DNA from 4 places in the Streptomyces sp. NPDC048612 genome. Region 4 is predicted to be linked to each of the others. Evidence: riboswitches for the same ligand, from Rfam matches in the RefSeq annotation. Region 4 holds a riboswitch; each other region holds the start of a gene.
The links. A riboswitch is a leader RNA that binds a small molecule or an ion and turns the genes downstream of it on or off. The one in region 4 is predicted to bind cyclic di-AMP.

Region 1 (6,976 bases), on a different contig from region 4:
GAGAGAGGAGCACGCATGCTGCGACCGACGGCCCGCCATGTCCTTCCGGAGTTCACCGAGCGCACGTCCCAGGGGACGCGCACCATGGACCCCTATTCCAAGCTGCTCAGCGAGCGCATCATCTTCCTGGGCACCCCGGTCGACGACGCGTCGGCCAACGATGTGATGGCGCAGTTCATCCACCTCGAACACACCGCACCCGAGCAGGACATCTCGCTCTACATCAACTCCCCCGGCGGCTCGTTCACGGCGATGACCGCCATCTACGACACGATGCGCTTCGTGTCGTGCGACGTGCAGACCATCTGCCTGGGGCAGGCCGCCTCCGCCGCCGCGGTGCTGCTGGCCGCCGGCACCCCCGGCAAACGGCTGGCCCTGCCCGGCGCCCGCATCCTGATCCACCAGCCGTCGCTCAGTGAGCCCGTCCAGGGACAGGCCACCGATCTGCAGATCGAGGCGGAGGAGCTGCTGCGCACCCGCGACATGCTGGAGCGCATGCTGGCGGAGCACACCGGGCAGCCCCGGGAACGGATCGCCGCCGACATCGAGCGCGACAAGATCTTCGACGCCCGGGCCGCCCAGGAGTACGGGCTGATCGACGGGCTCACCCAGGGGCGCAAGCAGTCCGTTCCCCAACTCGGGGCACGGTGAGCCCGGATGCTGCCGCCGGAACTGCCACCGCTGCCTGCCCTGACGCGCGCCGAGGGTGAACTGATCGACCACTATCTGGAGGTGCTCGACCTGCTGGGCAGGATCAACCCGGCCCGCGGCGGCGGCACGTACACCGGACTTCGGGCCGCCCAGGCGCTGGTCACCAAGGCCGCCGGCCTGCGCGACGCGTTGACGCTGATGCACCAGCGGGGTGAAAAGGAGCTGCACGGCGAGACCTTGGCCCGCGCGCTGCGCGTACTGGACGGCGAACGCCGGGCCGGACTGGTGACGGTGCCGCCACCCGCCGACCACTGACCCGACACGCGTACCGGGCTGCGCATACGGCGTAGCGTCCGGGCCCGATGTGAGGAGGCGACGAATTGCGCGGGGCGAACACAATTCCTGGGACCTTTGATGTTTCGCCGCTGGTCCAGGGAGTGCGACACCCCGCGCCACGGCACTTGAGGGAACAAATCTAACCATTCAGGCGAAATGTGACCCATCTCACATACGGCATTTTCAGCTCGGAATTCGGGTGCCGGGTGCGTGACGATCCCTTCGACGGCAAGACCCCGCCACAGCGACGGGGCGGTCCGGACGGGCGCCTAATCCCGCCGCCGTCCCGGATGTCAGGTCGACGTGGTGGACCGGCGGGAGCGGAGGACCCGAGCACGACGGGGTCCGGGCCTTACGGCCGGGCTCCTTGGGGTGAAGCCGTACGCATGGCCGGGCATCTTCGCCTGCCCGAACCCGACAGGTCTTCCTTCGCAGGCGGCTGACGAAGGGTTTGCGCATGACTGTGCGCATGCAGACGCCGAATCTGCTGGCACGTGCCGGCACCGTCACCGCTCTGACGCTGGCCACCCTGGGCGGGACAACCCTCGCCCCAGGAGCGGCCGGGAACGCCGAAGCCACGTCCGTGTCCGCCCACGCGCTGCGGGTCGCGGCCTCCAAGAGCGGGGCTCCCTACCGGTACGGCGCCCAAGGGCCGCACGCCTTCGACTGTTCGGGGCTGACGCTGTACTCGTTCCGGCGGGCCGGCCGGGCCCTGCCCCGCACCGCCGCCGCCCAGTACGGCCGCACCCTGCACATCCCGGCCTCCCTGCGCCGCCGCGGCGACCTGGTCTTCTTCCGTTCCGCGGGCGGCATTTACCACGTCGGCATCTACGCGGGCCGGGGCCGGATGTGGCACGCGCCCAAGGCCGGGAGCGTGGTGCGGCTGGAGCGGATCTGGAGCCGCACGGTCTCGTACGGGCGCGTGGGCTGATCCGCAGGCCGTCTTACATGTGATCAATTGACAGTGGGCTCGGCTGACTTGGCGGGGTGACGTCGCCACTGAGCACACTTCTGACGGCCGCGGCGCGTGGACGCTTCCCGCCCGCGGACGGATCGGTGACGGTGCTGCCCCCGCCGTCACCGCGGGACGCCGGAGTAGTGTCCTTCACCTGCCATGCCGTGGTGTTCGCGGACGTGGCGCCCGCGTGGGTGCGGGACCGGGCGGCCCCCGGCGCCCTCGACATGCTGACCGTCGCCGAACCCCTCCCCGGTCCTGCGCCGTTGCAGCTGGTGGAGAGGGTGGACCGCGGCCACCCGCGGATCACCAGGGCACTGCGGCACCGCGACGGCGTACGGGCATGGACCACCGCCGACGCTGATGGTCCCGTACGGCAGCCGCGATTGACCCGTGGCCGCGCGGACCGGTGCCCGTCGGTCAGGCCAGGACGAGCTCGACGAGCAGGATGCCGCCCAGCCCCGTGAGCAGCGCTCCGGTGACGGCCTCCAGCGCCCGGGTGACCCGGGGGCGGCGCAGCCAGCTCCCCAGCCGGTCGACCAGCAGCGCGACGGCGGGGAACCACACCAGCGCCATGACGACGACCATCGTCGCGAGCAGCAGCGTCCGGGGCAGCGCGGGCTCACCGGCCGGGACGAACTGCGGGAGCAGGCTGAGGAAGAGGACCGGCGCCTTGGGGTTGAGGGCGTTGGTCAGGAAGCCCTGGCGCAGGCTCCGCGCGGTGCCCAGGACAGCGGGCGGCTCGTCGGCCGGCGGGGCGGCCGGGCCGGTCGCGGCGTCCCCGGGCGCCCGCCCGCTCCGGACGACCGCGATCAGCGCGCCGACGCCGAGGTACAACAGATAGAGCCCGCCCAGGAGTTGGACCGCCCCGAAGAGCGCGGGCACGGCGACCAGCACCGCCGCGAGCCCGCCCACCGCCAGTGCGGTGTGCACCAGCAGCCCGCCCGCGACTCCGACGGCGGTCGCCACCCCCGCCCGGCGCGAGTCCAGCGCATTGCGCACCACGACGGCGAAGTCCGCTCCCGGCATGGCGACCATGCCGGCGGCGACTCCGGTGAAGGCGATCAGTTGTCCGTCCATGAGAGCAGCTTCGCTGGTCAGGGCCTTTAATGGGGAGTGGCAATCTTCTTCGGCCGCCTAAAGAGGTTCTTATGTACGACCCCACGCGGCTGGCCGCCCTGGTGGCGGTGGCCGAGGCCGGTTCGATCTCCCGGGCCGCCGGCCGGCTGGGCTACACCGCTCCCGCGCTCTCCCAGCAGCTCGCCAAACTGGAGCGGGAGGCCGGGACCGCACTGCTGGTGCGCCACCACCGCGGGGCACGGCTGACGGCGGCCGGTGAGCTGCTCCTCGTCCGGGCCCGGCGGGTGCTCGACGAGCTGGACCAGGCGCGGCACGAGCTGTCCCGGCTCACGGGACTGTCCGGCGGCCGGCTGCGGGTGGGCACGTTCATGACCGCCGGGACACATCTGCTGCCGCCCGCGCTCGGCGCGTTCCGGCGGGCGCACCCCGACGTGGAGCTGAGTGTCACGGAGTACGTCCCTCCGCAGGCCAGCGCGGCGGTGGCGCTGGGCGAGGTCGATCTGGCGCTGACGCACGAGTATGTGCCGGGCGAGGCGATGCCCACGCCGGAGGGCGTGCGTCTCGAACCGCTGCTGACCGAGGAACTGGTGCTGGTCACCGCGCCGGGCCATGCCCTGTCGGCGGGCGCCGGACGCCTGCCGCTCGCCGAGCTGGCCGGTCAGCCGGTGGTCAGCATGGCACCGGCCAACCCCAACCGGCGTGCGGTGGAGGCGGCGCTGGCGGCCGCCGGGGCGAGTGTGGCGGTGCGCTGTGAGTCGCCGAGCTACGCGGTGGTGTGTGCGCTGGTGAGCGCGGGCCTCGGGGTGGCGGTGGTGCCGGAGATGGTGGCGGAGGGCTCGGTGTCCCCGCTGGGTGTCCGGGGACTGGACCCGCCGGAGCTGCGCCGCCGGATCTCGGTGGCCTACCGCCCCGGTGGCGGCACCCCGGCCGCGGACACCCTGCGGGCGCTGCTGCGCGGAGCCTTCGCCCGCCACTCCCCCGCGCCGTAGCCGACGGCGGGACGCCGGCGCGGCAGTCGCCCTCGGCGGACGGCGGCCTCAGCGGACCGCGGCCTGCCACGGCAGGGTGATCCAGACTGTCTTTCCGCCGGACGCGGTGGGTACGACGGAGAAGCGGCCGCCGGCTTCCGCGGCGAGCGAGCGGATGATGACCAGGCCCCGGCCGTTGTCCTGCTGGACGGCGGCGGGCAGCCGGCGCGGACGGCGGGGATGGCTGTCGGTGATGCCGACCCGCAGCTGCTCGTCGCGCTCCAGCCGCAGTTCGACGGTGAAGTCGGGCGACCGTCCTGAGGTGTGCACGATGGCGTTGGTCGCGAGTTCGGAGATGATCAGACGGACGGAGTCGGCGAGGCCTGACTCGGCGGGCAGGCCCCACTCGGTGAGTACGGCGAGGGCGTGGCTGCGGGCGGTGCGGACCGAGGCGGGGGCGCTCGGCAGAGTCAGTGAGGATTCATGGTGGTCTGCCATCGAGGCGCCGTCCTTTTCCTCCGAGGCCCGGCTCCGGTCCGTTGACCGGGCAGCCGGGACGCCGCTCCGGACACCGGTGCGGCCTCGGCCATCTGCTGGGCGCCAGACTGCCACCCCTGCCGCGGAGGGGATAGCCGATCCACCCACATATACGGAGTTCTATCGCTCGTTGCGGTGAACTCTGCGGCGCGCGAGCCCGTTTGGGCGGCCCGTCGCGCCGGATTCCGCCGCCCGCGGGTACCGCCGCGAGGGCGGCCGTCGGCCCGGCGGGAGCGTCGTACGCGTCGGCCGGAGCGCCGGATGCGTCAGGTCGCCGGTGCCGTGGCCACGATCGTGCCGACCGCCGTGTCGAGCTGGGCGTCCGTCAGGTCCGCGCGGGCGGTCAGCCGCAGCCGGGAGATCCCGTCGGGCACGGACGGCGGCCGGAAGCAGCCGACCGCGAGTCCGGCAGCGCGGCAGTCGGCGGCCCAGCGGACCGCCGACTCCGGTGAGGGGGCGCGGACCGAGACCACCGCGGCGTCCGGCCGGACCGCGGCGAGGCCGGCCGCGGTGAGCCGGTCGTGCAGCTCCCGGGCGACCTGTCCGGCCCGGGCGGCACGCTGCGGTTCGCGGCGCAGCAGCCGCAGCGCGGTCAGGGCACCGCCCACCGCCGCCGGGGCGAGGCCGGTGTCGAAGATGAACGACCGGGCGGTGTTGACCAGATGCTCGATGACCCGGGCCGGGCCGAGCACCGCACCGCCCTGGGAACCGAGCGACTTGGAGAGCGTCACCGTGGTCACCACATCGCCGTCACCGGCGAGGCCGGCGGCCCACAGCGCACCGCGACCCCCGTCGCCGAGGACACCCAGGCCGTGCGCGTCATCGACCAGCAGCCCGGCGCCCGCCGCCCGGCAGGCCGCGGCGAGGGCGGGCAGCGGCGCGGCGTCGCCGTCGACCGAGAACACCGAGTCGGTGACGGCGAGCGCCCGGCCGTCGTGGCCGGTCAGCGCGGCGCGTACGGCCTCGGGGTCGGCGTGCCGGGCCACTTCGGTACGGGCCCGGGAGAGCCGGCAGCCGTCGATCAGGGAGGCGTGGTTGCCCGCGTCGGAGACGATCAGGGCGCCGGGGGCGGTGAGCGCGGTGACGGCGGCGAGGTTCGCGGCGTAGCCGGACGAGAGCACCAGGGCGGCCTCGAAGCCGCAGAACGCGGCGAGTTCCTCCTCCAGCCGGGCGTGCAGCTCGGTGCTGCCGGTGACCAGGCGGGAGCCGGTCGCGCCGGCGCCCCAGCGGTGCGCGGCGGCGGCCGCGCCACGGGTGACCTCGGGGTGCCGGGCGAGTCCGAGATAGTCGTTGCTGGCCAGATCGAGCAGCGGGGAGTCGGCGGGGCGGGGGCGCAGGGTGCGGGCGAGACCGGCACGATGGCGTGCGGCGCGGGCGGTGTCGATCCAGTCGAAGGCCGCGCCGGACGCCGGCCGGGAGGCCGTTGCGGCGGTCTCGGCGGGGGGCGCCGGCGGGGTGTCGTGGAGCAGCGACGGGGCGGAGTCCTGCGGCATCGGCGTCCTTCGTCCTTCGGCCTCGATTGTGGGCTGTCGATAGACGTTAGCGGTCGTTCCGCACGGCCACAGTGTGGTGATACACACACCTCGATCCAGCGGCATTGTGGGAATCCTCCTTGGCCGGGGGCGGTGGCGTACGCCAGGATCAACGCCATGGACCTGCTGAACACACTGGTGGACAAGGGACTGCGGCGCCAGTTGCCGACCCGCGAAGAGGCGCTGGCCGTGCTGGCGACCTCCGATGACGAACTGCTCGATGTCGTGGCCGCGGCCGGGAAGGTACGCCGCCAGTGGTTCGGGCGGCGGGTCAAACTCAACTATCTCGTCAACCTCAAGTCGGGCCTGTGCCCCGAGGACTGCTCGTACTGCTCCCAGCGGCTGGGGTCGAAGGCCGAGATCCTCAAGTACACCTGGCTCAAGCCGGACGACGCCTCCAAGGCGGCGGCCGCCGGGGTGGCCGGCGGCGCCAAGCGGGTCTGCCTGGTGGCCAGTGGCCGGGGCCCCACGGACAAGGACGTGGACCGCGTCTCGGAGACCATCGCCGCCATCAAGGAGCAGAACGAGGGCGTGGAGGTCTGCGCCTGCCTCGGTCTGCTCTCCGACGGCCAGGCCGGGCGGCTGCGCGAGGCGGGCGCCGATGCGTACAACCACAACCTCAACACCTCGGAAGCCACTTACGGCGACATCTGCACCACGCACGACTTCTCGGACCGGGTGTCCACCGTCCAGCAGGCCCAGGCGGCCGGGATGTCCGCCTGTTCCGGGCTGATCGCCGGGATGGGCGAGAGCGACGGCGACCTCGTCGACGTGGTCTTCGCACTGCGTGAGCTGGACCCGGACTCCGTGCCGGTCAACTTCCTGATCCCGTTCGAGGGCACCCCGCTCGCCAAGGAGTGGAACCTCACCCCGCAGCGCGCGCTGCGCATCCTGGCGATGGTGCGGTTCGTCTGCCC
Region 2 (6,976 bases), on a different contig from region 4:
CCGGTGACCAGATCGCCTATTCGGGCAACTCCGGCAATTCCACCGGACCGCATCTGCACTTCGAGGTGCGTCCCGGCGGCGGCGCGGCGGTCGACCCGCTGCCCTGGCTGCGCGACCACGGCCTCGACCCGAACTGACCGCCGCCGCCCGCCCGGTGGCAGCCCCCAGGAGGTGTCCCCGGGGGCCGGCCTCTCCCGCTACAGCTTCTCCACCGGCGCGTACCGGAGCAGCAGCCGCTTGGGCTTCTCGCCGCCGAAGTCGATCGTCGCCTCGGCGTTGTCACCGCTGCCCTTGACGCCGACGACCGTGCCGAGGCCGAAGCTGTCGTGGGTGACGCGGTCGCCGATGGACAGCGGGACCACCTGGCGGCTGCCCTGGCCGCGACGGGTCGCGAAGCCGCCGGCGCCCTTGGCCCGCGACGACGACAGCGCCGAGCCGAAGCCGCCTCCGCCGCCCGACAGGCCGCCCATGGACGCGGACGGCGTCGCCGGGCCCGTGCGCTTCCACTCCAGGTGGTCGGCCGGGATCTCCTCCAGGAACCGGGAGGGCGGGTTGTACGAGGGCTGGCCCCAGGCGCTGCGCATCGTCGAGCGGGTGACGTAGAGCCGCTCGCGGGCGCGGGTGATGCCGACGTAGGCGAGCCGGCGCTCCTCCTCCAGCTCCTTGGTCTGGCCCAGCGCGCGCATGTGCGGGAAGACGCCGTCCTCCATGCCGGTCAGGAAGACGGTCGGGAACTCCAGGCCCTTGGCGGTGTGCAGCGTCATGAGGGTGATCACGCCGCTGCCCTCCTCTTCCTCGTCCGGGATCTGGTCGGAGTCGGCGACCAGCGCGACCTGCTCCAGGAACTCGGACAGGGTGCCCGGCCCCGGGGCGGCAGCCCCCTCTGCCGCAGCCTCCCCGCGGTCCTGCTCGAACTCCAGGGCCACGGCGGCGAGTTCCTGGAGGTTCTCGATCCGGGTCTCGTCCTGGGGGTCGGTGGAGGCCTGGAGTTCGGCGAGGTAGCCCGTGCGCTCCAGGACGGCTTCCAGGATGGTGGCGGGGCCGGCGCCGGACTCGACGATGGTCCGCAGCTCCTCCATGAGGACGTTGAAGCGCTTGACGGCGTTGGCGGAGCGGGCCGCCATGCCGTAGGCCTCGTCGACCCGGCGCAGCGCCTGCGGGAAGGTGATCTTCTCGCGCGACGACAGGGCGTCGATCATCGCCTCGGCGCGGTCGCCGATGCCGCGCTTGGGGACGTTCAGGATGCGGCGGAGCGGGACGGTGTCCTCGGGGTTGGCGAGCACCCGCAGGTAGGCGAGGACGTCGCGGACCTCCTTGCGCTCGTAGAAGCGCACCCCGCCGACGACCTTGTAGGGCAGCCCGACCCGGATGAAGATCTCTTCGAAGACACGGGACTGGGCGTTGGTGCGGTAGAAGACGGCGACCTCGCCGGCCTTGGCGTCGCCGGCGTCCGTCAGCCGGTCGATCTCGTCGGCGACGAACTGCGCCTCGTCGTGCTCGGTGTCGGCGACATAGCCGGTGATCCCGGGGCCGGCGCCGGCGTCCGTCCAGAGGTTCTTGGGGCGGCGGTTCTCGTTGCGCTCGATGACGGCGTTGGCTGCGGACAGGATCGTCTGCGACGAGCGGTAGTTCTGCTCCAGCAGGATCGTGGTCGCGTCCGGGTAGTCCTCCTCGAACTGGAGGATGTTGCGGATCGTGGCGCCGCGGAAGGCGTAGATCGACTGGTCGGCGTCACCGACCACGCACAGCTCGGCGGCGGGCACCTCGGCGGTGCCGGGGCCGACCAGCTCGCGGACCAGGGTGTACTGGGCGTGGTTGGTGTCCTGGTACTCGTCGACGAGGACATGACGGAAGCGGCGGCGGTAGTGCTCGGCGACGTCCGGGAAGGCCTGGAGCAGATTGACCGTCGTCATGATGATGTCGTCGAAGTCCAGGGCGTTGGCCTCGCGCAGCCGCGCCTGGTACATCGCGTACGCCTCGGCCAGGCTCTTCTCGAAACCGTCCGCAGCGGTCCCGGCGAAGGTCTCCTCGTCGATGAGCTCGTTCTTGAGGTTGGAGATCTTCGCGCTGAAGGACTTGGGCGGGAAGCGCTTGGGGTCCAGATCGAGATCGCGGCAGACCAGGGCCATCAGGCGCTTGGAGTCGGCGGCGTCGTAGATCGAGAAGGAGGACGTGAAGCCCAGCTTCTTGGACTCGCGGCGCAGGATGCGGACGCAGGCGCTGTGGAAGGTGGAGACCCACATGGCGTGGGCGCGCGGGCCGACCAGCTCCTCGACGCGCTCCTTCATCTCACCGGCGGCCTTGTTGGTGAACGTGATCGCGAGGATCTGGCCGGGGTGGACATGACGCTCGGCGAGCAGGTGCGCGATGCGGTGGGTCAGCACCCGGGTCTTGCCGGAACCGGCACCGGCCACGATCAGCAGCGGGCCGCCGGAGTGCACCACGGCGGCCTTCTGCTCGTCGTTGAGCCCCTCCAGCAGCGCCGCGGCGTCGACGGCCGGGCGGGCGGCGCCGTCGCGGTAGTAGGCCTCCCTGGGGACGGGCGCGTCGAACCGCCCGCCGAAGAGGTCGGCGGGGATCTCCTCCGGGGCCGGGCCGTGCTCGTCCTCGGGGGGCGGAGGATGCTGCTCCTCACCCTTGTGGCTGAGGTCCGCCAGGAAGCTGTCGTCAAAGAGGCTGCTCATCGCCCACCGAGTCTAGGCGGCCGCACTGACACTCCGCGGCGGAGTGGCGGAATGCGGGCCGCCTGTGAAGCCGGCACCGGCGCAGCGGCGCTCCGGGCGCCCGGCACCGCCGCCGACCGGCGGCGCCTCGTCTACCCGAATCCGACATCTGGCACAACAGGCCGCGCATCGCGTTCAGGTCACGAAAAGGTTTCGGGCATATCGAACATCAGCCTTCACAGAAGCCACACGAGTTGGCTAACGTCCTCGCTCAGGCAGCCCGCCTCCCCGCGGACGACAGGTTCGCACGGGCCGCCGACGCCGAGTCCGGCCCTGCCCCCAGGCACCCGGAGCCGGGGACCCACCAGCACCACCGGGGTGAATCGATCCGTACGGCCGTCGCCAGTGGACGTCCGGACCGTAGGGCAAGCCTTCCGTCAGCGACACCGCCCGAACCCGACAGCTAACCCGGTAGGCGGTCCACGGAAGGAGTTGCCGGTCTTGGCGTCGCATCGCAAGCCGCGCACCAGCGTTCTCGCCTCACCCGCAGGCCGTCGTACAGCGGCCGGTCTCACCACCGCCGCCCTCGCCTCGGTCACCCTGCTCTCGCAGTCGGCCAACGCGGCGCCCAGGGCACCCAAGCCCGCCGTCGAAGAGGTCCAGAAGAAGGTCGACGACCTCTACCACCAGGCCGAGGTGGCCACCCAGAAGTACAACGCCGCCAAGGAGCGCGCCGACGCACAGCGCGACAAGGTGGACGACCTGCTCGACGCCTCGGCCGAGCGCGCCGAGAAGATGAACGAGTCCCGGCGCAAGCTGGGCACCTTCGCCTCCGCGCAGTACCGCACCGGCGGGATGAACCCGACGGCGCAGCTGATGTTCGCCAAGGACCCGCAGCAGTTCGTCGACCGCAACCACCTCATGGAGCGGCTGACCGGGCGGCAGAAGCAGGCCGTCAGCGACTACCAGGAGCAGCAGTCGGCGGCCGCCCGGCAGCGTGCCGAGGCGACCGACAGCCTGGAGCGGCTGCAGAAGTCGCAGGCCTCTCTCAAGGAGTCCAAGCGCTCCGTCCAGGACAAGCTGTCCGAGGCCCGGCAGCTGCTGTCCCGGCTGACCGCGCAGGAGAAGGCGCGGCTGGCGGAGCTGGAGCGCCAGAAGGAGGAGGCGGCCAAGCGCCGGGCCGCGGAGGAGGCGCGCAAGCAGCAGGAGCGGGAGCGCCAGCGGCAGCACGACGGCGACGGCTCCACGGGCGGCGGTTCGGCCGGCGGTTCCACGGGCGACTCGACCTCCACCGCCAAGGGCGAGAAGGCGCTCGCCTTCGCCCGCTCCCAGATCGGCAAGCCGTATGTGTGGGGCGCGACCGGACCCACCTCCTACGACTGCTCGGGGCTGACCCAGGCCGCCTGGAAGGCGGCGGGCGTCGATCTGCCCCGGACGACCTGGGACCAGGTCAAGGTCGGCGAGCGGGTGGCCACCAAGGACCTGAAGCCCGGCGACCTGGTGTTCTTCTATGACGACATCAGCCACGTCGGCATGTACCTAGGCAACGGCAAGATGGTCCACGCTCCGAAGCCGGGCGCCAACGTCCGGGAGGAGTCGATCTACTACATGCCGATCTACGGGAGCGTCCGCCCGGGCTGAGGCCCCCGCTCCCCCACAGACCACCCCCCACGGTCACCCCCCACACGCCACCGCGCGGCCCTCGCCTCCGATCTACGGAGTGCGGGGACCGCGCGGTGTGCTGTTGGCGGGGCGCTCGTCAGGTCCAGAGCACCGCGATGAAGATGTTGGCCACGGTGAGCCCGCCGACCGCGGCGAAGAGCGGCTTCTCGACCGTCTCGTCGTCCCGCTTGACGTAGACCAGCGCCAGGATCACCACCAGCAGGGCCATCTTGATGCCGAGCTTGATGTTGTTGAGGGGGTGGTCCTGGGCCTGGTTGAGGCCGACCAGCACGATGCCGGTGACCAGCATCGTCAGCGCGCCGTGCAGCATGGCCGGCACGAAGCGGGCGGTGCCCGCGCTCATCGCCTTCATCTGGGTCAGGAAGCCGCCCAGCAGGGAGGCGATGCCGATGATGTGCAGGCCGACGAAGATATTGGTTACTACGTCCATAGTGCGTGATCGTAGCCGCCGTATAGCACGGCCCTTCGGGCAGGGCGCCCGCTATCGACAGTTCGGTCAGGCCAGACCGGTCCCGGCCGTACGGCCATGGCGCCGCGGTCGCGCGCGCACTCATCGCGGTCGAAAGCGAACAATTCCGGGCAAGGGGGCTCATTGCCCGACACCCCGGCTTAGCGTCCTCCTCCAGGCGGCCGACTCCCCGCCTCGCCGGTCTCCCACCGGCGTTCCGTCGGCCGTCCCGCCGAGAGGTACGGCGGCCGGTCCGTCGCCCCCGTGGCGGACCGGCCGCCGGGCCCCCGGCTCGAAGGACGGAAAGGAACGGCCACCGTGGCCTCGCACCGCAAGCCCCGGCAGCATCCGCTCGCCTCGCTCACCGGCGGCGGATCGCGCCGTGCGCGCACCGCCCGCACGGCCGCCACCCTGGCCCTGGCCGGTGCCGCCACCGCCACCGGCCTCGACGGCACCGCCCAGGCCGCCCCCCGGCCCACCCCCGCCCAGGTCAAGGACCGGGTCGACGCGCTGTACCAGGAGGCAGAGGTGGCCACGCAGCACTACAACGGCGCGAAGGAATCCGCCGACACCGCACGGGAGGAGCTGAGCCGGCTCCAGGACGAGGCGGCCCGCAGGACCCGCCGGCTGAACGCCGCCCGCGCCGAACTGGGCACCCTGGCCACGAGCCAGTACCGCTCCGGCGGCATCGACCCGACGGTACGGCTGTTGCTGTCCGCCGACCCGCAGCGCTATCTGGACGGCGCCGCGGTGCTGGAGCGTACGGGCAGCCACCAGGCGACCGCCGTGGCCGGGTACGCCCGCCGGCTCGGCAGCGTCCGGCAGATCCGGCAGCGGGCCGAGGACACCGTGGAGCGGCTGGCGGACACCGAGGCCCGGCTGAAGAAGCACCGGGTCACCATCGTGCACAAGCTGGACGCCGCCGAGCAGTTGCTGAGCCGGCTGACCGCGGAGCAGCGCCAGCGGATGGCGTCCCGGGGCGGTGCGCGGAACGGGCCGGACCGGAGCGGGCCGGACCGGAGCCGCACGGACCGCGGGACGGACCGCGGGACGGACCGCGGGGACGGCCCGTCCGGCGTTCCCGGCGGCGCGCAGGCCGCCGCGGCCGCCGCGCAGGCGCCCAGCCCCCGTGCCGCCCGTGCCGTCTCCTTCGCCTACGGCGCCCTCGGCAAGCCGTACGTCTGGGGCGCGACGGGCCCCTCCGGGTACGACTGCTCAGGCCTGACGCAGGCCGCCTGGAAGGCCGGCGGGGTCGCCCTGCCCCGCACGACCTACACCCAGATCAGCTCCGGCCCGCGGATCAGCCGGTCCCAACTCGCCCCCGGTGACCTGGTGTTCTTCTACTCGGGCATCAGCCATGTGGGGCTCTACGTCGGGAACGGCCAGATGATCCACGCACCGCATCCGGGGGCGCCGGTACGGCTCGCCCCGATCGACCAGATGCCGTTCGCAGCGGCGACCCGTCCCGCGTAGGGGGGCCGGCGGGGGCGTGGCAGGGGTGAGCCCGACTGAACTGCCGCCACTGGAGAGTCACTTGGGGCGGCGAGGGCCCCGCGTACGCTCGGCCGGATGACGCACAGCGCCGCGGTCCCGGACACCGCGCTCCTGTCTGCCGTCCACGCCTGGGCCGACGGCTGGACCCGTGCTCGCGGTACGGACGCGCCGCAAGCCGTGCCCGGCGGGTTCCGGATCGGGGTACGGCGGCCCGGACACCTCGCGCGCCATGTCCTCCCGGGGGCCGACCCGGCGTCCTAAGCGCCCTCCGTCGTCTTCGACATGATCGGCACCGAGCCCGCGCACCGGCGGCGCGGGCTGGGGCGGGCGGTCATGGACGCGCTGGCCCGCCGGGCGGTGGAACGGGGCGCGCGACAGGGGGTGCTGGTGGCCAGTCCGGAGGGACGGGCGCTCTACGAAGCGATGGGCTGGCGGGTCGGTCCCCGGTCACGGCCGCCGGGCGCAGGGGGTGAACTGCCGCCCGCTCCGGTGCCGTTGCCGTGCGCTCAGGCCCTGAGCTGGGTCCCCAGCCAGCGGAAGGTCTCCGGCACCTGCTGTGCCCAGACCGCCGTGGTGTGGCCGCCCGCGTTCGACGGGATCTGGCGTACGGTCACCGTCGTCGGCGGCAGCGCGAACTGCCGCAGGGCGAGACCGGCCTGGAAGCCGTCGCCCGAAGCGCCCGACACAT
Region 3 (6,976 bases), on a different contig from region 4:
GCAGGCCGCGTCGGACGAGCGCCGCGACGACCGGGGCAACTTCGAGCGCCGGGACCGTCGTGACGACCGCTCCGGCGGCCGTTCCTTCGACCGTGACCGTCGCGACGACCGGGGCGGCTTCAACCGTGACCGTCGTGACGACCGTTCCGGTGGGCGTTCCTTCGACCGTCGTGACGAGCGTTCCGGTGGTGGCTTCAACCGTGACCGTCGCGATGACCGTTCCGGTGGGCGTTCCTTCGACCGTCGTGACGAGCGTTCCGGCGGCGGGTTCAACCGCGACCGCCGTGACGACCGGGGCGGCTTCAACCGCGACCGCGGTGACCGTCCGAGCCGCCCGTTCAACCGTGACGACCGCTCCGGCGGCCGTTCCTCCGGCGGCTACCGCTCCGGTGGCGGCGACCGTCCCTTCAACCGTGACGACCGTTCCGGCGGCCGTCCGGCCTCCGGTGGCCACCGCTCCGGCGGCGACCGCCCCTACGGCCGCCGTGACGACCACCGTGGCGCCCCGACCGGCTCCTTCGGCCGCCGTGAGGACAAGCCGCGCTGGAAGCGCAACGGCTGATCACCGACGCTGAACCGCGGGGCCCGTACGCACCCAAGTGCCGTACGGGCCCCGCGCGTTGTACGGCCTCCGGCGTGCCTGGCAGGGCCCGCTGGACCGCCTCGCCGCACCCCGCAGAATGGCTTGATCCATAATGCCTTCGGGCTGCGGCAGCTCCTCGGGCTATGCTGCTCGGTGCGGGCCATTAGCTCAATTGGCAGAGCAGTGGACTTTTAATCCATTGGTTCAGGGTTCGAGCCCCTGATGGCCCACCAGACACGGACGGGACGACCGTCCGGCCGTATTACCGCACCCCGAGGGCCCGGACCGAACACGGTCCGGGCCCTCGGGCGTGTCCGGGGTGCGGCGCCTGGGCCAAGTTCCCTCGGGGGAGAGGGGCTTGGTGGCGTGAACCGGGGCGGTGGGGGGAGTGGGCTGCCCCTTTTCCCGGCATCTCTTCTTTGCCGACGTCTTTTCGGCCGTTCATCGCCTCGCCGCTTCTCGCGACGTGACGCGGCGCGCCCCGTTCCGTGACTCGTCCGGCCCCCGACGAGTCGCCGTCCCGCCGCCCAGGGGCAAGCCTGGGGACGTCGCGGCTACCGGCACGGCGGAGCCCGTACGGACGGGCGGAGTGGGAAGAGGCCGGTGCGGATGCTCCGAGGTGAGGCGCCTTCCGGGGGCGACGGGGAGGGGAACGGGCAGCGCCGCTCGTGGCGGGCCGCGTCCGGGCTTCCGCTGGTGCGCCGGCTTCCCGTCCTCCTGATCGTCGGCGGGGTCGTCTTCAGCGTGGCGACGCCGCCCGGCTACACCGCCGCCCCCTTCTTCTCGGCCGCTCCGCCGGCCGCGGCGGCGCTCTTCTCCCTGCGCGGCACCGTTCTCACGGCGCTGGCCGCTGTGCTCGGCGAGGTCTGGGGCGTGAGCTACCGCGGTGCCGGGCCTGGCCAGGGCGCGGCGGTGGCGGAGAGCGCCGTGGTCCTGGTCGTCGCCCTGCTGGCGGTCGCCCTCCACCGGGCCACCCGAAGGGCCGACGCCCGCCCGGCCTCCGTACGGGACGTCGCGGAGGCGGTCCGGCGCGCCGTCCTGCCCACGCCGCCCGGACGGCTCGCCGGGCTCGCCCTCGCCGCCCGCTACGTGGGCGCGCGGGCGGAGGCCCTGACCGGCGGCGACCTCTATGCCGTGCAGGACACCCCGCACGGGGTGCGGATGATCATCGGCGACGTACGGGGCAAGGGGCCGGCGGCGGTGGAGACCGCGGTGAGTGTCCTCGGTGCCTTCCGGGAGGCGGCGGAGCAGGAGTGCACCCTGGGGGCGGTGGCGGGCCGGCTGGAGCGGGCGGTGCGGCGGGACGGCGGGCGGCGCGAAGGGGCGGAGTGGACCGAGGCGTTCACCACTGCCGTACTGGCCGAGATCCCCGCCCATGGGCAGTCCGCCCTGCGGGTGCTCAACCGGGGCCACCCGCCCCCACTGCTGCTCACCCCGGACGGCGGTCTGCGCGAGCTGGCTCCCGAGGCGCCGGCGCCGCCCCTCGGGCTGGGCGAGCTGACCAACCGCCCGGACCACGCGGACGAGACGTTCTTCCCGGCCGGGGCCCTGCTGCTGTTCTTCACCGACGGGGTGACCGCGGCCCGGGACCTGCTCGGCCGCAGCTACCACCCGCCGAGCAGACTGCGCGGCCGCCGTTTCCCCGGCCCCGACGCCCTCCTGGACACCCTCGTCGAGGAGGTCGCCCGGCATACCGGCAGAACGGGCGGCGCACCGGCCGACGACATGGCGCTGCTGGCGGTGCAGCGGCCTATGGGGGAGTAGGAGGCCCGTACCGGATGCGGCGTGCGCAGGGCTCGCCGCCCCACGCGCTCAGCGGCCCGGGAGGTCCGCCGCCCCGGGGAGGTGGTGCAGGCTCTGGCCGTGCGGGCCGGTGCGTGCGACCGGGTGGCCGTCGAGCGCGAGGGTCAGCAGCCGCGCGCCGTCCGGGCGGGGCGACGGGGGTGCGGTTTCGGTGAGCCACGGCAGCACGGAGTGGTGCTCGTTGGAGACCCAGTGGCCGCCGCCGGGCCGCGCGTCGAGCAGCGACCGTACGAGGCGCGCGAACTCCTCGCGGCGGGCCGGCGGGAGGTACGCCAGCGCCGCGCTGTGGAAGATGACCAGCGTCGCCTCGGGCGGTGCCTCGGCGGCGAGCGCGGGCAGCTCGTCGATCAGGTCGCCGCGCACCATCCGCGGCCGCGGCGCCGCCCGTACCGCTTCGACGGCCGCCGACAGCCGGGCCGCCCGCTCCTCGTCGCCCGGCCGGACGAGCGCCCGCAGCCAGCGCAGATCGTCCGGTTCGGCCACCGGGTCGAGCGGGTCGAGGCCGATGCCGGCCCGCCAGACGATCTGCGGCAGCCGCTCGGGCAGTTCGCCGGCCGCCCCGCCCGTACGGCAGGTGAGCACCAGCGGGCTCTCCGGCGCGCCCAGCTCGGCCCGGAGGGCGCCCGCGCGGTGGCCCTCCCCGTACGCGTCCTCGTCCCCGTGCGCGTCCTCGTACCGGTAGCGATAGCGGTCGGGGTGCAGACACAGCCCGGCGGACGCGCCCACCTCCAGGAGCGCCAGCGGCTGCGGCAGACGGGCGAGCAGCGGCAGCAGGGTGGCGCAGCGGGCCGGTTCGTCGTTCCGGGCGGTGCGCTGCATGATCACCGCGCGCACCTCGTCCCAGTGCCGGATCGTCCACTCGCGCCAGCGTCCGTACGCCGACTCGCCGCGCGGGCCCGACTCGGCGTGCGGGCCGTCGAGATGGCGGACGGCGGCGAGCAGGAGGTCCGGCTGCTGCTTGTCGCCGGCCGGCAGCGATCCGGACAGCAGGTCGCAGAGCTCCGCGTCCTGGCTGATCCGCGCGCTCAGCTCCTCGTGCGCCTCCGACCGGCCCCGGGCCTCCCACCAGGAGAACTCCCGGTACCGCTCCGCCACTCCCCACGCATTACCGGCAGCACGCCCGGCGTGCCCGGTGTTCCCGACGTCGACGACCATGATCCGACGTTACGCTCTCACCCTCCGTGACCGAGGGGCGCCCCTCCGCATAACGACTGGTGCACAATCCGCCGGAGATCGTTTAGCGGCGCACGGCCAACTCGCCCGGTTTACGGCCGGGGTGGCCGAAAAAGTCCCTGCGACCAGGGCGTACCGCACCGACAAGGATTCGTGGGAACGCTTGGAATTCGGTCGCCATCTCTATTACTGTCCGATAACGCAGCGCGGTCGTCCCAGCCGCCGCAAGAGGCGGCACCGCGCGCCGACGCCGAATCCCGCACGCGCTTTTCACGCACCCCCAAGCACTTCGAACTGCACCAAGGGAACCGGGGAACCAACTTCCTTGGGGTGAATCGGACGCCCTCCGCCAGCGGGCGTCCGTAGGAGACCTTCCTGCTCCGAACCCGTCAGCTAACCCGGTAGGCGAGAAGGAAGGAAAGGAGTGCGCCCCCGTGGCGTCCAACAGGCCTGCCCCCGAGTCCCCGTCCGGCTACGAGCTCGACGACCGAGGTGCTTTCCCGGGCCCCGGCACCAGTGATGACGGCGGACCGTGGGAGGAGTGGAATCCCACCGAGGAATCCACCCGTTCCGTCCGCGGCAAACACCGGGTGGCCAAGCAGCGCGGCGGACTTTCCCGGAGCGGCACCGTCCTCGGTGTCGGCGTCATCGCCGCGGTCGGTGCGAGCGGAATGGCCTCGGCCGAGGACCGTCCGCCGGTGCCGATCTCGATGCCCGATGTCGGCGGCATGGCCGACGACCTCTCCGAGAAGCTGCCGGACGCGAAGTCGCTGCCCGGTATCGGCGAGCTGATATCCGACGACGACTCCGCCACCGCGTCCGCCGAGGCCGCCTCGGCTCCCGTCGACGGCGTGGCGCCCGCCGGGCCGCTCACCCGGACCATGCACGCGAGCGCGGACACCGGCGGTGACACGGGCGCCGGCGAGGCGCTGCGCAGCCGCATCCTCCAGCAGGCCGACGCGCAGCAGGACGCCGCCGAGCAGGAGGCCCGTGACGCCGCCGAGAAGGCCGCGGTCCAGCAGGCCGCGACGGAAGCCGCTGACCGACAGGAGTCGGCCGAAAAGGCCGCAGCAGCCAAGAAGGCGGCCGAGATGGAGGCCCAGCGCAAGGCGGAGGAAGCGGCCCGGCAGAAGGCGGAGGCCGAACGCCTCGCCAAACTGGCCAAGAGCTTCATCGCCCCGGTGTCCTCCTACACGCTCACCGCCGGCTTCGGCCAGGCAGGCGACCGCTGGGCCGCCGACCACACCGGCCAGGACTTCGCCGCGCCGACCGGCACCCCCGTCAAGGCGGTGCACTCCGGCACCATCACGCAGGCCGGCTGGGCCGGCTCGTACGGCTACCGCATCGTCCTGACCCTCGACGACGGCACCGAACTCTGGTTCTGCCACCTCTCCTCGATGGTGAAGACCTCCGGCAAGGTCAACACCGGCGACGTCATCGGCCGCGTCGGCGCCACCGGCAACGTCACCGGCCCCCACCTCCACCTAGAGGTACGCCCCGACGCCGGCGACCCGATCGACCCGATGCCCTGGCTGCGGGACCACGGGATCAACGTCTGAGGGGCGGGGCAGGGGCGGGGCAGCGCCGGGGGAAACGGAAGGAATAACTCCGCTCCCACCGGCGCTGCGTCTACGCATGACCGCGACACACAAGCCCCTCGGCTCCCTCTCCGTCTCCCCGCTCTCCCTCGGGGGCAATGTCTTCGGCTGGACGGCTGACGAGGCCGCCTCCTTCGCCGTGCTCGACGCGTACGTGGCGGGCGGTGGCAACTTCATCGACACCGCCGACGCCTATTCGGCCTGGGTCCCCGGCAACGAGGGCGGCGAATCCGAGACCGTCATCGGCAACTGGCTGGCCTCCCGCGGCAACCGCTCCGAGGTCGTCATCGCCACCAAGGTCGGCGCCCTCCCCGGCTACAAGGGTCTGTCCCCCGCCACGATCAAGTCCGCGGTCGACAACTCCCTCGCCCGTCTGCGCACCGACTACATCGACCTCTACTACACCCACTACGACGACGAGTCGGTCGAGGTCGCGGAGTTCCTCTCGGCCCTCGACGACCTCGTCCGGGCCGGCAAGGTCCGCGAGATCGCCGCCTCCAACATCTCGGCGCAGCGCCTGGAGGAGTCCCTGGCCTGCTCCGCCCGCGAGGGCCTGGCCCGCTACGTCGCCCTCCAGCCCCACTACAACCTGGTCTCCCGCGGCACCTACGAGGGCGAACTCGCCGAGGTCGCCGCCCGCCACGGCCTGGGCGCGGTGCCGTACTTCGCGCTCGCCGCCGGCTTCCTGACCGGCAAGTACCGCCCGGGCACCCAGGTCGACAGCGACCGCTCCGGGAGCGCTGCCCCGTACCAGGACACCGACCGCGGCCGCCGCGTCCTCCAGGCCCTCGACACCGTCGCCGCCGCCCACCGCGCAGAACCGGCCACCATCGCCCTCGCCTGGCTCGCCGCCCAGCCCACCGTCGTGGCCCCCATCGCCAGCGCCCGCACTCCGGCCCAGCTCCCGGCACTGCTGGCGGTGAGCGAGGTAACCCTGACGAAGCCCGAACTCGACCTCCTGGACGAGGCATCGGCCTGACAGACCCGGGCACGCCCCTACGGACCTGACCGACCCGGCCACGCCCCTACGGAGAGGAGCGAGGCAGCGTCACCTGCCCCGCTCCTCCCCTCCTCCGCTACCTCTCTACCCCCGGCGATCCACCACGGCCCACGACACCACGGCCATCCCACCCGCCACCGCGAACACCGAAGGCCACGCCCCGATCTTCTTCGCCAACGGATGCGACCCGGCGAACGCGGCGACATACGCCCCACCCAAGGCCGCCGCCGTCACATTCCCTGCCCTCTCCCGCCACTCCCGCGCCGCCACGGCCCCGGCAGCCACCAGCGCAACCCCGCCGAGGGGGCGCTTCTTGCTCCAGCGGGCAACGGCGTAGCCGCCCAGGAGACCGGTGGCGGCTACTGCTGCGGGGGAAATCCCAGCCATTACGCGTCCCTTCTGCGAAGAAAAACGAAGCCTGCTCTTTTCCTGACTCTACGTCGCACTAGCCGGCGCCATGGTGGGTGTGCCGCAACGCTGTTGAGCGTGCCAAGCACTGCAATGAGCCGCTTCCGAACCCGTACGCTGGCGGTGACGTTGAGTGTGCAGAGAGGGGCCGAACGTGTCATCTGATGCAACTCCGGAACTGCCTTACGAGCCGATCGCGTTTGGCCAGCGAATGCAGGTTCTCCGCGTGCGCCGCGGTATGAGCCGGACCGTTCTCGCTGGTCTGCTGGGGAAGTCGCCGAGCTGGGTAAAGCAGGTGGAGGGGGGACGGCTCCAGATGCCCAAACTCCCCATGGTCCTGCGGATCGCCGAGGCCCCCCGCGTGCCGAGCCTCGCTGATCTTGTGGGCAGCCGAGCGACGTCGATCTCGCT
Region 4 (6,976 bases):
TCGCTGATCTCTCCGCCGTGCACCAGATGGCGCTCGGTCATCCGTACGCAGCCGACGTCGACCGAGCGGGCGGCGCGATAAGAGGTACGACGCGCAGCGTCTCCAGGGAGGGCGGTGGTGGGCGACGGGTGGGCGGAGCCGAGGACGAACTCGGTGGAGCCGCCGCCGATGTCCACCACCAGGAACGGCCGCTCGTGGTCGGCGCGGCCGGTGAGCTCCTTGGTGGCGCCGTTGAAGGAGAACTCGGCCTCCTGGTCACCGGTGATCACCTCGGGCTCCACGCCCAGGATGTCGACCACGCCGCGGACGAAGTCGTCGCGGTTCTCCGCGTCGCGGGAGGCGGAGGTCGCCACGAAGCGGACGGCCTCGGCGCCGAGGCCCTTGATCACCGCGGCGTACTCCCGGCAGGCCGCGAAGGTGCGCTCCAGCGCCTCGGGTGCCAGCCGCCCGGTGCGGTCCACGCCCTGGCCCAGCCGGACGATCTGCATCCGGCGGTCGAGGTCCTTCAGCTCGCCGGTCGCCGGGTCGGCGTCCGCGACCAGCAGCCGGATGGAGTTCGTACCGCAGTCGATGGCGGCGACCCGCTTCACGTGGCGTCTCCTTCGGGGGCGTCCTGGGCTGGGGTGGTGTCCTGGCACGAGGTCACGCACGGGCCCTTCTTCCACCACTCCGGCAGCATCGCGAGGGCCTCGTCACCGAGCGGGTTGACGCCCGGCCCGGCCGCCAGCGAATGGCCGACGAGGACGTGCAGGCACTTGACCCGGTCGGGCATGCCGCCCGCGCTCGGGAAGCCCTGCAGCACCTCGATGGCGTCCCGCCGCCGGATGTAGTCCTCGTGGGCCGCGCGGTAGGCGGCAGCCAGCTCGGGGTCGGCCGCGAGCCGTTCGGTCATCTCCTTCATCACGCCGTTGGCCTCCAGCGTGCCGATCGCGGAGGCCGCGCGCGGGCAGGTGAGGTAGTAGAGCGTGGGGAAGGGCGTGCCGTCCTCCAGGCGCGGCGCCGTCTCGACGACGTCCGGCTGGCCGCAGGGGCAGCGGTGCGCGATGGCGCGCAGCCCGCGGGGCGGGCGGCCGAGCTGCTCCTTGAAGGCCGCGATGTCCGCGGCGGTGGGCTCGGTGGGCTCGGTCTGGGGCGGGGGCGTGTCCATGTGCGCTTTCGGTGAGGTGAGTGGTGTGGAGGGGGCGGTGCGGGCCGTCCGCTGTCGACAGTACGGGCTGCCGGCGGCCGGCGGTACGGGCGCCGGCCGGTCCGGCGGACGCGGCTCGTCCTAGCGCTTGTCGGCCGTGTCGACGGCGTCCCACAGATTCTCGTACCAGGGGCGCTGCGCCGCCCGCGCCCCCTTCGGTGCGGAGCCGGTGCCGGAGCCGTCCGGGACGATGTAGCCGGACTCGCCCGGTTTGACGTAGTGGAGGTGCCGGCGGGCCTGCTGGCGTACGTACTCCGGGTCCTGCCAGCGGGCCTTCTGCTCGCGCAGCCGCTCCAGGGCAGTCCCGGCGTCCTGCGCCTTGCGGCGCTGCTCGGCGATGTCCGACCGCTGGGAGACGTACTGCCTCATGGGGTACGCGAGGGCGACGACCAGGGAACACATCACCAGGGCCAGCAGGGCGGCACGGCCGGTGAGGCGGTTGCGGCGGGGCGGGCGGGCGCGGTAGACGCGGGCGGCGGCCTGCTCGCCGAGCGCCTTGAGTCGGGTCGCGGTCGAGAACCGGTCCGCGGGCACGTCGCCTCCCCTTCACTGACGGACGCCTGACTGCTTCAAGCAGGTACGTCCCCGGCAACGGTACGGGACCGTCGCCGGGGACGTACGGGGCGCGGGGCGAGTGCCTCGCCCGTTCGGCCCCTGCTGCCCTGTCCGGCCTGGCAGCGGGCCGCCTTCGTCAGCTGCCGTGGCGGAAGCGGGGGAAGGCGGAGCGGCCGGCGTAGACCGCGGCGTCGTCGAGGATCTCCTCGATGCGCAGCAGCTGGTTGTACTTGGCGACGCGCTCGGAGCGGGCCGGGGCGCCGGTCTTGATCTGGCCGCAGTTGGTGGCGACGGCGAGGTCGGCGATGGTGACGTCCTCGGTCTCACCGGAGCGGTGCGACATCATGCACTTGAAGCCGTTGCGCTGGGCGAGCTCGACGGCGTCCAGGGTCTCGGTCAGCGAGCCGATCTGGTTGACCTTGACCAGGAGGGCGTTGGCGGAGCCCTCCTCGATGCCGCGGGCCAGGCGCTCGGGGTTGGTGACGAACAGGTCGTCGCCGACCAGCTGGACCTTGGCGCCGAGCTTGTCGGTGATGACCTTCCAGCCGGCCCAGTCGTCCTCGAACAGCGGGTCCTCGATGGAGACCAGCGGGTAGGCCGCGACCAGCTCCTCGTAGTACTCGGTCATCTCGGCGGCCGAGCGGGTCTTGCCCTCGAACTCGTACGAGCCGTCCTTGTAGAACTCGGAGGCGGCGACGTCCAGGGCGAGCGCGATGTCCTGGCCGGGGGCGTAACCGGCCTGCTTGACGGCCTCCAGGATGAGGTCGAGGGCCTCGCGGTTGGAGCCCAGGTTCGGGGCGAAGCCGCCCTCGTCGCCGAGGCCGGTGGACAGCCCGCGCTCCTTCAGGACCTTCTTGAGGGTGTGGTAGACCTCGGCGCCCCAGCGCAGCGCCTCGGAGAAGGACTCCGCGCCGATCGGGGCGATCATGAACTCCTGGATGTCCACGTTGGAGTCGGCGTGCGACCCACCGTTGAGGATGTTCATCATCGGGACGGGCAGGACGTGCGCGTTCGGGCCGCCGAGGTAGCGGAACAGCGGGAGGTCGCTGGCCTCGGAGGCGGCGTGCGCGACGGCGAGGGAGACGCCGAGGATGGCGTTGGCGCCGAGCGAGCCCTTGTTGTCGGTGGCGTCCAGGTCGAACATGGCCTGGTCGATCAGCCGCTGCTCGGTCGCGTCGTAGCCGACGAGCTCCGGGCCGATCTGCTCGATGACGGCCAGGACGGCCTTCTCCACGCCCTTGCCCAGGTAGCGGTTCGGGTCGCCGTCGCGGAGCTCGATGGCCTCGAAGGCGCCGGTGGAGGCGCCGGACGGCACGGCGGCACGGCCGGTGCTGCCGTCGTCGAGGCCGACCTCGACCTCGACCGTGGGATTACCTCGCGAGTCGAGAATTTCGCGGGCTACGACGACGTCGATCGACGGCACGTTGTCTCCTTCGTGGGTGTCTGGCGTTCTGCGCATGAGCCTAACGGCCCCGGAGGTGTCCGTCGGTGCTTGGCCCGCTCCGTGGGACGGAAGACCCCGGAATGCTTACCGAAGTCCCAGTTCACGGGACCTTTCGGCACATTGTTCGCGGAACGGGGAATGCCGTGGGACGGCGCCGGTCGGCGGGGTGCCGCGGCGGGCACTCCGGGCGCGGGGCCGGGACACGAGAAGCCCCGCCACGGCGCGTCGGGGGGAAGTGCGCGCCGTGGCGGGGCTGGTCTCACGGAGGAAGGGGGCCCGCCGCTCGAACCCCGGAGTCCGCTGGGCGGGTGGCTCAGACGGTGAGCTGCTGGCCGGGGATGATCAGGTTCGGGTTGCCGCCGATGACCGACTTGTTCGCCTTGTAGACGGACTTCCAGTCGGCGCCGTGGGCCTTGGCGATCTTGGCGAGGGTGTCGCCCGCCTTGACGGTGTAGTTGCCCTGGCCGGTGGACTTGCGCTCGGCGGACCGCGAGGCACGGTCCTCGGACGGGGCCTTCTTGGGCTCGGGCTTGGCCGACTCCTGCTTCGGCGCGGACTCGGTCTGCGCGGAGGTGTCGACGTCGGCGGCGGGGCCACCGGCGGTCAGGTTGCCCGCACCGGCGCAGGACCAGGCACCCGGACCCTGGATGGCGAGGAGCTTCTCGGCGGCGGCTATCTGCTGGGACTTGCTGGCGAGGTCGGCGCGCGGCGCGAATTTGGTGCCACCGGCGGCGGCCCAGCTGGAGTTGGAGAACTGCAGGCCACCGTAGTAGCCGTTACCGGTGTTGATCGACCAGTTGCCGCCGGACTCGCACTGGGCGACCTTGTCCCAGGTGGCGACGGAGGCGGCGGAGGCGGAGGTGGCGCCCATCATCGGGACGGCCACGGCGGCACCGGCGACACCGGCGAGGGTGGCGACGCGGACGGCCTTGGAGGGACGACGGTGCTTGCCCTTGAAGATCAGCATGGTTCGTTCGTTTCCTCACCGACGCCTACGAGGTGAGCTGTCGGGTTCGGACTGATGAGTCGCCCGGCCGGGTGCGCGGAACGCACCTGGCTTCACCCCAAGCCGGTTGACCCGTTTTCACGGGCGGGGCCGGCACAAATCCTGGGTCCCCCGCTCCTGCCTTCGGCGCTTGCGCGTCAAGTGCCTTCGACCACCGGCAGGACTCGGCGTGTGATCGAAGGGCCCGCTTTGGCGAGCGGTCCTGACGTTAAGCAGTAATCCCCTTGGGGTTCAAACCCCACCATCTGGACCAAGTTGACCGTTTTTGATCGGGGCTTGGATGCATTTTCGCAGGTGGGGCCCGGTATGCCGGGGTTGGGCACACCGGACCCCTCCGGAGTCAACGAGACCCTTGTCTCACTTTCCCAAAAGAGGGCGAAGGGAGGCGAACTACCCTGCGTTCCGCCCGAGATCGAGCCGCTGGCCGGGCTGGATCAGGTCCGCGTCGGAGCCGATGACGCCCTCGTTGCGGTCGTAGAGCGCGGACCAGCCGCCGGACAGCCGGTGGGCCGCGGCGATGGCTGACAGGCTGTCACCCGGGCGCACCGTGTAGTCCCCGTCGGCCGCCGGGCCCGTACGGTGCGCGTCGCCGCCGCGTGAGGCGTGCCGGCCGGCGGACCGCCCGGCGTCGCCGTCCCCGGCGTCCTCGCCGTCCGCCCCACCGCGGTGCTTGCCCTTGCCGGGCACCTCACGCGGGGTGCCGGTGCCGTCCGTACGGCTGCCGCCCCCGGAGTGGTCGGCGTCCTCGGACGGGTCCGCCGCGGGGCCGTCGGACGGGTCGGCGGACTGCGACGGGTCGTCGTCACCTTGGCCGCTGTCCTGGTCACTGCCCTGGTCGCCGTCCCGGTCGCCGGACGGTTCCGGGCTCGTGGACGCGTCGCCGGGCTCGCCGGAGTCCGAGGCATCGGGCGAGGGCGTGGCGTCGGACGGCCGGCCGCCCGGCTCGTCGCCGGCCTTGTCGCCCGGTGCGTCGCCCGGCTCGTCGTGCCGTCCGGACGTGTCCGTGCCGTCGTGGTCGTGGGACGAACCGGTGTCCCAGGGGTCGAGGGAGCCCGCGGAGTCCGACGGGTCGGGCTCCGGGGTGCTGGTGCTGCCGGGGTCGACCTCCGGCGCGCGGCCGTCATCGGTCAGCCCGGCGTTCACCGCACAGCTCGGCCAGGCGTCCGGCCCCTTGTGGTCGAGGATCGACTCGGCGACCGCGATCTGCTGGGAGCGGCTGGCAAGGTCGGGGCGCGAGGCGTAGGCCGTGCCGCCGTAGTTGTCCCACATCTCCTGGGTGAGCTGCAGGCCGCCGTAGTAGCCGTTGCCCGACGCCGCGCTCCACACTCCGCCGCTCTCGCACTGGGCGACCTTGTCCCAGGTCGCGGTGTCGGCGGCCTGTGCGCCGCTCGCGGCGAACAGTGGCAGGGCGAGGCCCGCGCCGGTCACTCCCGCCGTGACAAAGATGGCCGGTGCCTGGCGGGGTCGACGGTGTCGGCCGTTCCCGGAACGCATGCGGATGCCTTTCGCGCGGCGGTTGAGTTGTCTCGACGAGCTCTTCGAGCTGCTCGACGGGGTCTCCGGCCGGCCGACGCACGCGAGCGGCACCGTTACACCGGTCCCCCACCTCACCGCTTCGACCGATCGAGTGAAACCTGTCGATCGTCGGGTCGAAAGGTAGCCGGGGTCCTGGGGAGTCACAAGTCGGTGTAGCACGGATCACGTAATGGTCACGCAGTTGACTCTGCGTCACATCCGACTTCGCCGCTGGTCAGGGCCGCTCCGGGGAGAACTCCACCGGAAGTGAACGGAGTCCGCGCATGATGAGCCCGCCCCGCCAGCGCACATCATCAGGTTCCACCGCAAGCCGGATGTCCGGGAGCCGGGTCAGCAGGGTCGCCAGCGCGCTCTGTCCTTCGAGCCGGGCCAGCGGCGCCCCCAGGCAGTAGTGGATGCCGTGCCCGTAGCCCAGGTGCTGGTTGTCACGCCGGGTCAGATCGAGCACGTCCGGCTCGTCGAAGCGGGCCGGGTCACGGTCGGCGGCGGCCAGCACCACCAGGACCGGGTCCCCCTTGGCGATCCGCTGTCCGGCGAGCGTCAGCTCCTCGGTCGCGAACCGCCAGGTCGCCAGCTCCACGGGGCCGTCGTAGCGGAGCAGTTCCTCGATGCCGGTGGTGAGCAGGTCGGTGTCGCCCGCCGCGATCGACTTCTGGAGCAGTTCCCGCTGGGCGGGGTGGCGCAGCAGGGCGTAGAGGCCGTTACCGATCAAGTTCACGGTCGTCTCAAAACCGGCGAACAACAAGATAAAGGCCATCGCGGCGACCTCGTTCTCGGTCAGGTGCTCCCCGTGGTCGGAGGCCCTGATCAGGGCGGAGATCAGATCCTCGTCCGGCTCGGCGGTCTCGCTCAGAGTCGCGCGCTTGCGGTGGATCAGCTCGGCGAGATAGCCGCGCATCTTCTTCACGGAGCGGGCGACGCCGCCGCGCGGGCCGCCGCCGTGCCGGATCATCATGCCCGCCCAGTCACGGAAGTCGTCCTGGTCCTCGCGCGGCACCCCCAGCAGGTCGCAGATCGCGTAGATCGGCAGCGGGAACGCGAACTCGTGGATCAGATCGGCCTCCCCGCGCTCGGCGAAGCCGTCGATCAGCCGGTCGGTCAGCTCCTGGACCCGCGGGGCGAAGGCGGCGACCCGGCGCGGGGTGAACGCCTTCGAGACCAGCCGGCGCAGCCGGGTGTGGTCCGGCGGGTCGATGTTGAGGAGGTGCGTCATCAGGTTGGCGCTGCGCTCCCCCGGGATGCCGACCTT

Region 1: it holds a riboswitch for cyclic di-AMP, as region 4 does, so the genes downstream of both, ACGFN2_RS03210 (C40 family peptidase) here and ACGFN2_RS32355 (transglycosylase family protein) in region 4, are expected to answer to the same signal.
Region 2: it holds a riboswitch for cyclic di-AMP, as region 4 does, so the genes downstream of both, ACGFN2_RS09915 (NlpC/P60 family protein) here and ACGFN2_RS32355 (transglycosylase family protein) in region 4, are expected to answer to the same signal.
Region 3: it holds a riboswitch for cyclic di-AMP, as region 4 does, so the genes downstream of both, ACGFN2_RS19640 (M23 family metallopeptidase) here and ACGFN2_RS32355 (transglycosylase family protein) in region 4, are expected to answer to the same signal.

What each region holds. Positions count from the first base shown of each region.
Region 1 covers NZ_JBICVV010000001.1:753,604-760,579, reverse strand. Annotated here, with positions in the region: gene ACGFN2_RS03220 (ATP-dependent Clp protease proteolytic subunit) at 16-651, shown strand; gene ACGFN2_RS03215 (hypothetical protein) at 658-966, shown strand; cyclic di-AMP (ydaO/yuaA leader) riboswitch at 1,244-1,440, shown strand; gene ACGFN2_RS03210 (C40 family peptidase) at 1,445-1,918, shown strand; gene ACGFN2_RS03205 (LysE family translocator) at 2,363-3,022, opposite strand; gene ACGFN2_RS03200 (LysR family transcriptional regulator) at 3,094-4,011, shown strand; gene ACGFN2_RS03195 (ATP-binding protein) at 4,060-4,488, opposite strand; gene ACGFN2_RS03190 (8-amino-7-oxononanoate synthase) at 4,794-6,020, opposite strand; gene bioB (biotin synthase BioB) at 6,177-6,976, shown strand, end outside.
Region 2 covers NZ_JBICVV010000004.1:274,798-281,773, forward strand. Annotated here, with positions in the region: gene ACGFN2_RS09905 (peptidoglycan DD-metalloendopeptidase family protein) at 1-137, shown strand, start outside; gene pcrA (DNA helicase PcrA) at 198-2,684, opposite strand; cyclic di-AMP (ydaO/yuaA leader) riboswitch at 2,973-3,157, shown strand; gene ACGFN2_RS09915 (NlpC/P60 family protein) at 3,165-4,304, shown strand; gene ACGFN2_RS09920 (hypothetical protein) at 4,423-4,776, opposite strand; gene ACGFN2_RS09925 (NlpC/P60 family protein) at 5,113-6,267, shown strand; gene ACGFN2_RS09930 (hypothetical protein) at 6,364-6,549, shown strand; partial or broken gene ACGFN2_RS09935 (hypothetical protein) at 6,622-6,666, shown strand; gene ACGFN2_RS09940 (alpha/beta hydrolase-fold protein) at 6,795-6,976, opposite strand, start outside.
Region 3 covers NZ_JBICVV010000012.1:20,923-27,898, reverse strand. Annotated here, with positions in the region: gene ACGFN2_RS19660 (DEAD/DEAH box helicase) at 1-562, shown strand, start outside; tRNA gene ACGFN2_RS19655 (tRNA-Lys) at 741-816, shown strand; gene ACGFN2_RS19650 (PP2C family protein-serine/threonine phosphatase) at 1,193-2,347, shown strand; gene ACGFN2_RS19645 (DUF2332 domain-containing protein) at 2,396-3,541, opposite strand; cyclic di-AMP (ydaO/yuaA leader) riboswitch at 3,827-3,982, shown strand; gene ACGFN2_RS19640 (M23 family metallopeptidase) at 3,994-5,118, shown strand; gene ACGFN2_RS19635 (aldo/keto reductase) at 5,195-6,136, shown strand; gene ACGFN2_RS19630 (hypothetical protein) at 6,242-6,544, opposite strand; gene ACGFN2_RS19625 (helix-turn-helix domain-containing protein) at 6,777-6,976, shown strand, end outside.
Region 4 covers NZ_JBICVV010000031.1:2,911-9,886, reverse strand. Annotated here, with positions in the region: gene ACGFN2_RS32375 (exopolyphosphatase) at 1-590, opposite strand, end outside; gene ACGFN2_RS32370 (DUF501 domain-containing protein) at 587-1,147, opposite strand; gene ACGFN2_RS32365 (septum formation initiator family protein) at 1,268-1,720, opposite strand; gene eno (phosphopyruvate hydratase) at 1,878-3,200, opposite strand; gene ACGFN2_RS32355 (transglycosylase family protein) at 3,499-4,152, opposite strand; cyclic di-AMP (ydaO/yuaA leader) riboswitch at 4,160-4,330, opposite strand; gene ACGFN2_RS32350 (transglycosylase family protein) at 4,582-5,619, opposite strand; gene ACGFN2_RS32345 (cytochrome P450) at 5,942-6,976, opposite strand, start outside.